DNA from 2 places in the Streptococcus sp. 11273D007BT genome. Region 2 is predicted to be linked to the other one. Evidence: riboswitches for the same ligand, from Rfam matches in the RefSeq annotation. Region 2 holds a riboswitch; the other holds the start of a gene.
The links. Region 2 has a riboswitch for preQ1 ahead of ACEE75_RS07635 (nucleoside hydrolase). Riboswitches for the same ligand answer to the same signal wherever they lie in the genome.

Region 1 (6,048 bases), 750 kb from region 2:
ACCGCTCTTATGTATTTAGCCTTGGGCTTGTTGTTAAGTCTCTTTAAATCTGAGCAAACCATGTCAGTTGTTGCTAACTTGACCTATTTTGTCTTAGCGATTATGGGCGGATCTTGGATGCCGATTAGCCTTTTTCCAGATTGGGTTCAAGAGATTTGTCGTCTGACACCAGGTTATTATGTCAATCACTTAGTTGTCACTTATGCAGAAAAGCATGATTTTATCTGGAAGTCCTTGTTTATTGTGCTGACTTATGCCATAATTTTCTTAGGAACAGCAATGATGATTCAGAAAAGAAGCGAGGTGAAGTAGCGTGTTTCAGAAAAGAAAAGTCTCGCCCATGTATTTCTTGGGCTTGCTTTTTCTGGTTTTTCCTTTATATTATACGGCTCACTTAGCCATTTATCCTTTTATTGTATTTGCGACGGTACTGTTTGGTGGTGTTTATATCTCACTACTTTATACACAAAACCACACTTATGAAAAGGTAGCCTGGATTTACCTCTTAGCCTACATTGCTTATATGAGTTTTGCGGGTAATATTCAATTTTCCCTATTTCTCTTTAATCTCTCAAACCTCTTGACTTGGCATTATAGTGAGGATAAGTGGACTTATCGGACGGTATCTTATGTGGGTTTGTTGATTAGTTTGTTGATATGGAGTATGGTTGGTCCTTACGGTCTAGATATTACTCTCTTTATGTTTATTCTTCATGCCTTTGCTTTAGCCATGTTTTTTGGTGGACGGATGCAATTGTCTAAGGAAAAAGCAGAGCAAAAACTGCAGGAGCAAAACGCTTCTATCAATCTCTTGATTGCGGAAAATGAACGTAACCGTATCGGGCAGGATCTTCATGATACTTTGGGCCATGTTTTTGCTACGATGACTATTAAGACAGAACTAGCCTTAAAGCAATTGGATAAAGGAAATCTTATGGCGGTTAAAAAGGAGTTGTCCGATTTAAATGCAACAAGTAGAAAAAGCATGGCTGACGTCAGAACAATTGTCAATCAACTAAAATATAGAAGTCTGGATGAAGAACTAGAGTGCTTACGACAAGTTTTTGAACTAGCAGAGATTGAGCTGGTAATAAAAAAAGATTATGATAGTCAAAACCTCTCTCCAGTCCTTCAATCTAGTCTAACCATGATGGTGCGTGAATTGGCTAATAATGTCATTAAACACGCCTCTGCTCGTCAAGCAAAGCTGAGCCTAGCAGATGAGGGAGACTATTTGATCGTTGAGATGGCAGATGATGGTCAAGGATTTTCTAGTCAAAGTGAGGATGAACTGCAGTCGCTAAAAAATCGGTTGTCCTTAATCAAAGGAGAGGTGGAGGTTTTATCACGCCACAATCCAACTTGTGTGCGTCTCAGCCTTCCTTTTAGAAAGGAGTAGGAGATGAAATTATTGGTAGCAGAAGACCAATCAATGCTGCGTGATGCCCTTTGTCAACTCTTATTGATGGAAGACGATGTTGATGCTGTTTTTCAAGCAGGAAATGGGCAAGAAGCCATTAGCCTCCTAGAAAAAGAAGAGGTAGATGTGGCGATTTTGGATATTGAAATGCCTAAAATGACAGGTCTAGAGGTCTTAGAGTGGATTAGAGAGCATAAAGAGATGAAAGTCGTGATTGTCACAACCTTTAAGCGTACAGGCTACTTTACAAGAGCGCTAAAAGCTCAAGTAGATGCTTATGTCTTAAAAGATCGGTCAACTACGGAGTTGATGACCACTATCCACAAGGTCTTATCTGGTCAGAAAGACTATTCTCCTGAATTGGTTGATGAAATGGCTTTTTCAAGTAATCCCCTCAGTCAAAGAGAAAGAGATGTTCTACAAGGCATTGCACGAGGCTTGTCAAATCAAGACATTGCAAAAGAGTTGTTTTTATCAAATGGTACTGTCAGAAACTACGTTACCAGCCTAATGACAAAACTGGATGCCCATAATCGCACAGATGCTCTCTTGATTGCTCAAGAGAAAAATTGGTTATAAAAATAGACAAAAAGAGGATGGGCGTTCCATCCTCTTTAATGCTTATCCTTGAAAATGAGTAGTTTACTGATGATATAATTTAAAACGATAATTAAAACTTGTGCAAATAAGGTTTCAATCGCATTGACGACCTGTAGATTGTGGTTAACAAATTGTCCGATAATTTGTGGGAATCGCTCAACCAACAGATAAGCTAAAACAAGATCTAAGGCCAGTGTTGAGAGTCGTGCTACAAAAAACTTGACAAATCGCCCCATCCAGCCTGTTCTAACTTGGTTAAAGACAAAATAGTCGTTGGTGAAAAATGCAAAGACAACAGCGGTTATATTTGCAATAACGGCTGAAAGAGTAGCTTGATGTGTGATAGCAAAGAAAGCCATGCGTGTTACCATATAGACGAGGGTTGCTAGAACTCCAAAAAAGAGATATTTAAAAACTTCACTAGATATAAATTTTTTCATAAGGATACTATATCAAAAAAATAAAAAATATGCTATACTAGAAAACGTTGCTAGAGCAACCCTTGGTGCTTATTTCCCTTTCACCAAGCATATTAGACGCGGCATGACCGCTAAAGGAGAATTATGAAATTATCAGTAAAAGATCTCACTCAGATTGCCATTGTGGCTGCACTTTATGTTGTATTGACCGTGACGCCTCCTTTAAACGCTATTAGTTATGGAGCATATCAGTTTCGTGTATCTGAGATGTTAAACTTCCTTGCTTTTTATCATCGTAAGTATATTATTGCAGTGACTCTAGGCTGTATGATTGCCAACTTTTTTACCTATGGTTGGTTAGATGTCTTTGTCGGAGGAGGGTCAACGCTATTGTTTGTGACCTTGGGAGTCTATCTTTTTGGACGCTATCGTCAAGAACAATTGTTTAGTGGCTTACTTAACAAAGCCTTTGTTTACTTTTCTTTCTTTTTTGCAGCTTCTATGTTTACCATAGCCTTGGAGTTAAAAGTGATTGCAGGTCTTCCTTTTCTTTTGACTTGGTTTACCACTGCGATAGGAGAGTTAGCTTCACTTTTGATTGGTGCTATAGTGATTGAAAAATTATCTCAACGAATTGATTTTGAGGCTTAAAATTCGCTAAAAAACTTCCAAATTTGGAAGTCTTTTTTATTTTGAAACGGTAAAATATGTTAAAATAAAAGATATGAAGAATCAAATGAAAAAATTGGTGGACCGCTTAAATCAGTACGCCAAAGAATACTATACACTTGACAAGCCCACCGTTTCTGATGCGCAATATGATCAGTTGTATCGTGAATTGGTAGCCTTGGAAGAAGCTTATCCTGATGAGATTTTGCCAGATAGTCCGACTCACCGAGTAGGAGGGCTTGTCTTAGAGGGCTTTAGAAAACATGAACACCTCTATCCTCTGTTTTCATTGCAGGATGCTTTTTCGCGTGACGAATTAGAGGCATTTGATCAAAGGGTGAAAAAAGAATTTCCAAAGGCATCTTACTTAGCCGAATTAAAAATTGATGGTCTATCGATTTCTTTGACCTATACTTCGGGAGTTCTAAGCGTAGGTGCAACACGGGGAGATGGTCGTGTGGGTGAGGACATTACAGAAAACTTAAAACGTGTTCGTGATATTCCTCTTACTCTGACTGAGCCGATCGATATCACTGTACGCGGGGAGTGTTATTTGCCAAAAGCTTCTTTTGATAAGATTAACTTAGAGCGTCAAGCCAATGGTGAGGCGGAGTTTGCCAACCCAAGGAACGCTGCAGCAGGGACACTTCGTCAGCTAGATACAGGAGTAGTGGCTAAAAGAAATCTGGCAACTTTCTTGTACCAAGAGGCAGGACCTACAGATCAAGTTAGCCAAGAAAGTGTTTTGCAGCAATTTGAACACTTAGGATTTGAGGTTAATCCTACTCGTCTTGTTTCATCGAATATGGCTGACATTTGGGCCTTTATCCAAGATATTCAAAACAAACGAGATCAACTGCCTTACGATATTGACGGCATCGTGATTAAAGTAAATGACTTAGCTATGCAAGAGGAGCTAGGATTTACTGTTAAAGCACCACGTTGGGCCGTAGCTTATAAATTTCCTGCTGAAGAAAAGGAAGCAGAAATCTTATCAGTGGATTGGACTGTTGGACGAACAGGTGTTGTCACACCGACCGCCAATCTTACGCCAGTACAGTTAGCAGGGACAACAGTAAGTCGTGCCACGCTACACAATGTGGATTATATTGCAGAAAAAGATATCCGCATCGGAGATACGGTAGTGGTGTATAAAGCAGGCGATATTATCCCAGCAGTTTTAAATGTGGTCATGTCTAAGCGTGCTCAACAAGAACCCATGTTGATTCCGCAACAATGTCCATCTTGTCAAAGTCAGCTACAACATTATGATGATGAGGTCGCTCTACGCTGTATTAACCCACTTTGTCCTAGTCAAATTTTAGCACGTCTAGAACATTTTGCTAGTCGAGATGCGATGAATATCGTTGGTTTAGGCCCATCAGTAATGGAAAAACTTTATCAAGCTGGTTTGATTCATGATGTGGCAGACCTTTATCAATTAAAAGTTGAAGATTTCTTGCAACTAGATGGTGTCAAGGAAAAATCTGCTCAGAAGTTTTATGATGCGATTCAATCTTCTAAAGCAAATTCTGCTGAAAAGTTATTATTTGGTTTAGGGATTCGCCATGTTGGTGCTAAGGTCAGTAAGCAACTTTTGGAGGAATTTGGCTCTATTTCAGTACTGGTTCAAGCTGAGAAAGAAAAGATTGCTGAAATTGATGGTTTAGGGATGGCTGTTGCGGAGTCTTTAGCAACTTATTTTGCAACACAAGGTAGTCAAACACTCTTAGAAGAACTAGAAGAAGTAGGGGTTAATCTCACTTACTTAGGGCAAAAAGTAGCCAGTGATGCCATGCTTTCAGGTTTAACCGTTGTCTTGACTGGGAAGTTGACCACACTAAAAAGAAGTGAAGCTAAGGACAAACTAGAACGTTTAGGAGCTAAGGTCACGTCTAGTGTTTCTAAAAAGACAGACCTTTTAGTAGCAGGGATAGATGCTGGTTCAAAGCTTGAAAAAGCACAGGGGCTCGGCATTGAGATTCGTGATGAATCATGGTTAGCAAGTCTTTAAGTATCGAGGAAAATAAATGAAAAAACATAGATTACGTGCTCGTTTGATTTATAACCCAACATCGGGCAAGGAATTGATGAAAAAAAGTGTGGCAGATGTTTTAGATATTTTGGAAAGCTTTGGTTATGAATCCTCTGCTTTTCAGACAACTCCTGAACCTCATTCAGCTATGAAAGAGGCTAAGCGTGCGGGCTTAGCTGGTTTTGATTTAGTCATTGCAGCTGGTGGTGACGGAACAATTAATGAAGTGGTTTCTGGTATCGCTCCTTTGAAAAAGCGGCCAAAAATGGCTATTATTCCAATGGGAACAACTAATGATTTTGCCCGTGCTTTAAAGGTTCCAAGGGGGAATCCTATTGAAGCTGCAAAATTGATTGGGAAACAACAAACTATTTTAATGGATATTGGTCAGACAGATCGAGGAAAATATTTTATTAATATTGCTGCGGCAGGCAGTTTGACAGAGCTAACCTATAGCGTTCCTAGTCAGCTTAAAAGTGTATTTGGCTATTTAGCTTATTTGGTTAAAGGGGCAGAACTCTTGCCTAGGGTACAAAATGTACCTGTCAAAATTTTTCATGACCATGGTGTTGTTGAAGATGAAGTCTCTATGATTTTTGTGGCCTTGACAAATTCAGTAGGGGGATTTGAAACCATTGCTCCTGATGCTAAATTAGATGATGGAAAGTTCACTTTAATTCTAGTAAAAACTGCTAACCTGATTGAACTGACCCATATCATTGGTTTGATGTTAAATGGTGGACGACATATTAGTCATAGTAAATTAGAATATATTAAGACATCTTATTTGAGGATTGAACCACAGGATCCAAAAGCACGTCGTCTAATGATTAATTTAGATGGTGAGTATGGAGGAGATGCACCTGTTGAATTAAGAAATTTAAATAATCATATCGAATTTATCG
Region 2 (6,048 bases):
GCAAAAGCAGTTAGCCCAACAACTTATGAAGCAACATTTGATAGTAAGCAGTATGCAGATGCTGGAAATTATATGATTCATGTCTATCAAAAACTAGACGGTAAAATGCAGTTTTTAGCATCAAGTACACAATATGTTGAACGAAATCGTTATGAAATGCCTGTCTATAGCCAACGAGATGGACGTTGGGGAGGTCTTCAATATGGTTTGTTTAACTTGGCAACAGCTGGTTGCGTGCCAACTGCCTTATCAATGGTTTTCTCATCTCTGACTAACCAGGATATCAAACCAACTACGGTTGCTAATTACCTATATCATCAGACCAATCATTTCAACAAATACTTTATAGGAACGTCTAGTCTTGGAATTTTTGAAGCAAGTAAAAATTGGGGCTTAAATACAACCGTATTAAACAGCCAGTCAGCTTTAGAGGATGCTCTAAAAGAAGGGCATTATGTTGTTGCAGCTGTTCAATATAATAAGTTTGTGGCAACAGGGTCTCATGAAATTGTTTTAAAAGGCTACCAAAATGGTCAAACTCTTGTATCAGATCCTTATACAGGAAAAACAGAGTGGTATCCTGTCAGTCGTATTTTTTCAGAAGCAAGTACAGATAAAGATGATACAGCACATAAAGGTAAACCCTTTATTAAAATTACAGATTAGCTTGAGCTAATGGATTATTTATCGTCTTTTAGTTTACTTTTAGCACCAGAAATGAGCCGTAGGCCTAACTGGAGTTAGATAAGGCCAGTTAATGCAGTAATAAAAGAAAAACTAAATGACAATATAAGAAAATAACATCCCCCTCATCAGTAACTAGGTCGTCTAGGTTTTACAAGAGGGGGATTTTTATATAAAAAAACCTTAGAAAGACTAGTTTCTAAGGCGGTTGCGAGTTATTTTTCTTTTAACAGTTGGAAGCTGAGTTGATCTTTGAGTTGTTTGATGAGAACAAATACAAGCGTTAAACTGACTAGGCGATCGAGATAATCGGTTAGGATTTGGACCATGATTAAGCTAGTTGTTAGATTCATCCCCATAGCATGAAAGATTTGAGCTAGAAGACTGGAGCCACTTGAGGTGATGCCTTTAAAAAGGACGACAGTTATACTGGCAGAAATAAGTGTTCCAATTAGAGAGAGTGGGATGGTTAGGATCGCCAATCGTTTGAGCTCTGCTTTTTTTCTAAACATAAAGCCAGCTAGAAAAACGGTCACAATTGCAACGGGAGCATAGTAAATGGCAAAGATATCTGTTGTCAGCCAACTTAATAGGGCACTTAAAATAGCTGTTAAAGCTCCAAGCCATGGTCCAAATAATAGAGCGATAAGAAGACTCCCAACCATGTCAAGATAGATAGGAAGTTTTAAAAAGAGAGCAATGTTGCTGCCGACATAGTTAAGGGCAATTGCAAGGGCGATAAAGATAATAAGATGAGTTTTTTGTCTAGTTTTCATAGAAACCTCCGAGATTAAACTGTAAAATGTCCTGTGAGATGACCTCTTTTGGTTGGTCTAAGATTGTGGTCAAAAAATCTTGCCAAAATCTAAGGGTATCAACCTCTGTTAAGATTTTACTATTGCTGTCTTTTTGATAAAAATGCTGAGCATCAACAATACTTTGTCCCAGTGCGATACCATCTGTGACAATATCAGTGTAGCTGGTAAAACCATGACAAATATTGGGATCAATAAGATAAGCTAGCGCCAGTGGATCATTGATGACACAACCTAAGAGATGTTCATACTTCCAATGAAAGTCGAAGTAAAAGCGAGTGATTTTTTCAATAAAGGAAGTTAGTTCAGAAGGAAACTTTTTTAAGTACTCTAGATGATTTGGGCTAAGAACAATTTTTCGGGTGACATCAAGACCTACCATTTCAACGCATCTTTTAAGGTGCTTGAAAACAAAGTTTGCTGCATGAGGATCGCACCAATAGTTGTATTCTGCCACAGGAGAGCAATTGCCATTTGATTTAAAGTTACCTCCCATGCTGATAAAGCGAGAGCAGTTTTCGCCTAAATCCTTATTTTTTTCTAAGGCTAAAGCGATATTAGTCAGTGGACCTAAAGCTAGAATGGCGGTATCTTGTTTTTGCTTAAAGTAATCTGCTAGATAGTCATCTGCCTTGGTGGTCTCAGGTCTTTTATTACAGTTTCGTTTTAAAAAAGTTTCACCTAAACCATCCATACCATGTGTGTCTTGAGCAGAGATAAAGGGGCGTTTCAGAGGAGTTTCTGCGCCTATATAGATGGGAATGTCTAGTCTATTGACAAGTTCTAAGATGAGGGCACAATTTTCAAATCCAAGCTGACTAGGAACATTTCCGCATACAATGGTAATGGCAACAACTTCTAAATTAGGGTGTTTGAGGGCGTAGATGAGGGCAAGAGCGTCATCAATACCTGGATCACAGTCGATAATAACGTGTTGTTTCGTCATATTTAACCTTTCTAAGATAAAATTAGGGATAATAAAAAGAGAGAATGAACAGTTTAAATAAGGTTCATTCTCTCTCCCAGTACAGCAAAAAGAAATGGAGCGGGTAAAACCCAATACTCCACAAAAACTAGTTTAATCAAAATAATGATGCGACTTAGTTTTTTATTCTGGGAAGTTTTCGAACCAGTCTAGGATCATTGTCCTAATTTATTTGCATAGATATATTTTACTATTAAATCATTCATCTGTAAAGATGAGATTCGTTCGCTAAATCGTGGAAATTTTCTGACGATTTTGTTAAAATAAAGCTATTAAAGTTAAGGAGAATGATATGGTTAAGACAATTCATACAGATCAGGCCCCAAAAGCAATTGGCCCTTATGTTCAAGCGAAAGTGGCAGGTAACTTGCTATTTGCTTCTGGACAAGTTCCTCTCTCTCCAGAAACAGGCGAGATTATCGGTGAAACAATTGAGGAACAAACCAAACAGGTTTTAAAAAATATCTCAGCTATTTTAGAGGAGGCGGGAACAGATTTTGATCATGTGGTCAAGACAACCTGTTTCTTAAGTGACATGAATGATTTTGTTGCGTTTAATAGTGTCTATCAGACAGCTTTTAAAGCTGATTTTCCAGCACGATCAGCAGTAGAGGTGGCAAGATTACCTAAGGATGTCAAGGTAGAGATTGAAGTGATTGCTTATCTAGGTTAAAAGGAGAGAAATCTCCTTTTTATTGTTTTTATGACATAGGTTTCAGGTTAGGAATATGTTATAATGGCAATAGTAGATTAAAAGATAGAAGAGGGGAAGTTTCAATGTCTGAACATCAAATCAATCTTGTGATTGTCACTGGAATGAGTGGAGCAGGAAAAACTGTGGCTATCCAGTCATTTGAGGATTTAGGTTATTTTACAATAGACAATATGCCACCAGCGCTCGTACCGAAATTTTTAGACTTAATTGAGCATGGCAGTGACTATGATAAGGTTGCCTTGGTTGTGGATATGCGCAGTCGTCAATTTTTTTCAGAAATCAATAGTATTTTAGATAAAATTGAAAGTAATGATAACATCAACTTTAAAATTCTCTTTTTGGATGCAACAGATGGTGAATTGGTGTCACGTTATAAAGAAACGCGCCGTAGCCACCCTTTAGCCGCAGATGGACGTGTCTTGGATGGCATTGAGTTGGAACGGGAATTACTAGCTCCTTTGAAAAGCATGAGTCAAAATGTTGTGGATACAACAGAATTGACCCCACGTCATCTAAGAAAAGCCATTACTGAGCAGTTTTCTGCTAAAGAGCAAGTGAATCAATTTCGTATAGAAGTGATGAGCTTTGGCTTTAAATACGGTCTACCTCTAGATGCAGACCTTGTATTTGATGTGCGTTTTCTACCTAACCCTTATTACCAAGTAGAGCTTCGTGAAAAAACAGGACTCGATCAAGAAGTATCGGACTATGTTATGAATCACCCAGAATCAGAAGATTTCTATCAAAACTTAAAAGGCTTGTTGCAGCCGATATTGCCTGGCTATCAAAAAGAAGGAAAATCAGTACTGACCATTGCAATTGGATGTACAGGAGGACAACATCGCAGTGTTGCTTTTGCCAGACGCTTAGCAAATGATTTATCTAAAGATTGGCATGTTAATGAAAGTCATCGTGATAAGGATAGACGTAAGGAAACGGTGAATCGTTCATGAGAAAACCTAAGATAACAATAATAGGTGGCGGAACAGGTATTCCTGTCATTCTTAATAGCCTTCGCCATTTTGATGTGGATTTGACCGCTATTGTCACAGTAGCTGATGATGGAGGGAGTTCGGGTGAACTGCGTAGTGCGATGCAATTAACCCCACCAGGTGATTTGAGAAATGTGTTAGTAGCCATGAGCGACATGCCTAAATTTTATGAGAAAATCTTTCAGTATCGTTTCGCTGAAAATGATGGCGCTTTATCTGGTCATCCTTTGGGAAATCTCATTATTGCAGGTATTTCAGAAATGCAGGGCTCAACTTATAACGCCATGCAGATTTTGACTAAGTTTTTTCATACAACAGGTAAAATCTATCCCTCCAGTGAAAATCCTTTGACCCTCCATGCGATTTTCAAAGATGGTCATGAAGTGGTCGGAGAGAGCCATATTGCTAATTATAAGGGGATGAATGATCATGTTTTTGTGACAAATTCCTATAACGATGATGAGCCTACTGCTAGTCGTAAGGTAGTTGAGGCGATTATGGAAAGTGACATGATTGTGTTAGGACCTGGCTCTTTATTTACCTCGATTTTACCTAATCTTGTGATTAAAGAAATTGGGCAGGCCTTGTTAAAAACCCAAGCAGAAGTTGCTTATGTCTGCAATATTATGACACAATACGGTGAAACTGAGCATTTTACAGATGCAGATCATGTTCGCGTCTTACATGAACACTTAGGACAACCATTTATTGATACAGTTTTAGTCAATATTGAAAAAGTTCCGCAGGCTTACATGGATTCTAATCGTTTTGATGAGTATCTTGTACAGGTTGAACACGATTTTCAAGGACTAAGAAAAGAAGTTCCTCGCGTGGTGTCCTCAAATTTTTTACGTTTAGAAAAAGGCGGAGCTTTCCATCACGGAGACTTGGTGGTTGAGGAGTTGCTTCGGATTATTCAGGTGAGAAAATGACTTTTACCATCAAAGTAAAAGAAGAGCTACTGCAACTGGTTCATCAGGATAAAAGTGAGCTTTCTGCCATGATTAAGATGTCTGGAAGTTTAGGATTATCAGGTTCAGGCTTAACGCTTTCTATTACAAGTGAGAATGCAAAAATAGCTCGCCATCTCTATGCCTTACTAGAGAGGTTTTATCACACACAGGCAGAAATTAAATACCATCAAAAGACCAATCTTAGAAAAAATCGTGTTTATACAGTTTTTTTAGAGGAAAATGTTGAGGCCATTTTAGCTGATTTGAAATTAGCCGATTCATTCTTTGGCATTGAAACAGGTATTGAGCCTGAGATTTTAAATGACGATGAAAAAGGGCGAGCCTATTTACGAGGAGCATTTTTGTCCAATGGTAGCGTCAGAGACCCAGAGACTGGTAAATACCAATTAGAGATTTTTTCAGTTTATTTAGACCATGCGGAAGATTTGGCGAATTTGATGAAAAAATTTATGTTAGATGCTAAGGTGATTGAGCGAAAAAAAGGTGCGATAACCTATTTACAAAAAGCTGAAGATATCATGGATTTTTTGATTGTTATCGGTGCAATGGAAGCTATGTCAGAATTTGAACAGGTCAAAATTTTGCGGGAAACGAGAAATGATCTTAATCGTGCAAATAATGCAGAGACAGCCAATATTGCTAAAACTATTACAGCTAGTATGAAAACGATTAATAATATTATCAAAATAATGGACACTGTAGGATTGGATGCTCTTCCTGTTGAACTTCGTCAAGTTGCACAGGTTAGGATTGCTCATCCAGATTATTCTATTCAACAGCTGGCGGATAGCTTAGATACCCCTCTTACCAAGAGTGGTGTTAATCATCGTTTAAGAAAGATTAATAAAATAGCAGAAGAACTATAAGGAGAAAATGATGTGTA

Region 1: linked by a shared signal. The riboswitch ahead of ACEE75_RS03885 (QueT transporter family protein) and the one ahead of ACEE75_RS07635 (nucleoside hydrolase) in region 2 are both predicted to bind preQ1.

Annotation. Positions count from the first base shown of each region.
Region 1 is NZ_JBPWPE010000001.1:739,488-745,535, forward strand. Features, by position in the region: gene ACEE75_RS03865 (ABC transporter permease) at 1-312, shown strand, start outside; gene ACEE75_RS03870 (sensor histidine kinase) at 314-1,399, shown strand; gene ACEE75_RS03875 (response regulator) at 1,403-1,999, shown strand; gene ACEE75_RS03880 (GtrA family protein) at 2,035-2,460, opposite strand; PreQ1 riboswitch class II at 2,489-2,586, shown strand; gene ACEE75_RS03885 (QueT transporter family protein) at 2,581-3,090, shown strand; gene ligA (NAD-dependent DNA ligase LigA) at 3,164-5,122, shown strand; gene ACEE75_RS03895 (diacylglycerol kinase family lipid kinase) at 5,139-6,048, shown strand, end outside.
Region 2 is NZ_JBPWPE010000001.1:1,490,829-1,496,876, reverse strand. Features, by position in the region: gene ACEE75_RS07645 (GBS Bsp-like repeat-containing protein) at 1-666, shown strand, start outside; gene ACEE75_RS07640 (ECF transporter S component) at 900-1,460, opposite strand; gene ACEE75_RS07635 (nucleoside hydrolase) at 1,450-2,445, opposite strand; PreQ1 riboswitch class I at 2,594-2,638, opposite strand; gene ACEE75_RS07630 (RidA family protein) at 2,777-3,157, shown strand; gene rapZ (RNase adapter RapZ) at 3,262-4,152, shown strand; gene ACEE75_RS07620 (YvcK family protein) at 4,149-5,123, shown strand; gene whiA (DNA-binding protein WhiA) at 5,120-6,031, shown strand; gene ACEE75_RS07610 (C69 family dipeptidase) at 6,039-6,048, shown strand, end outside.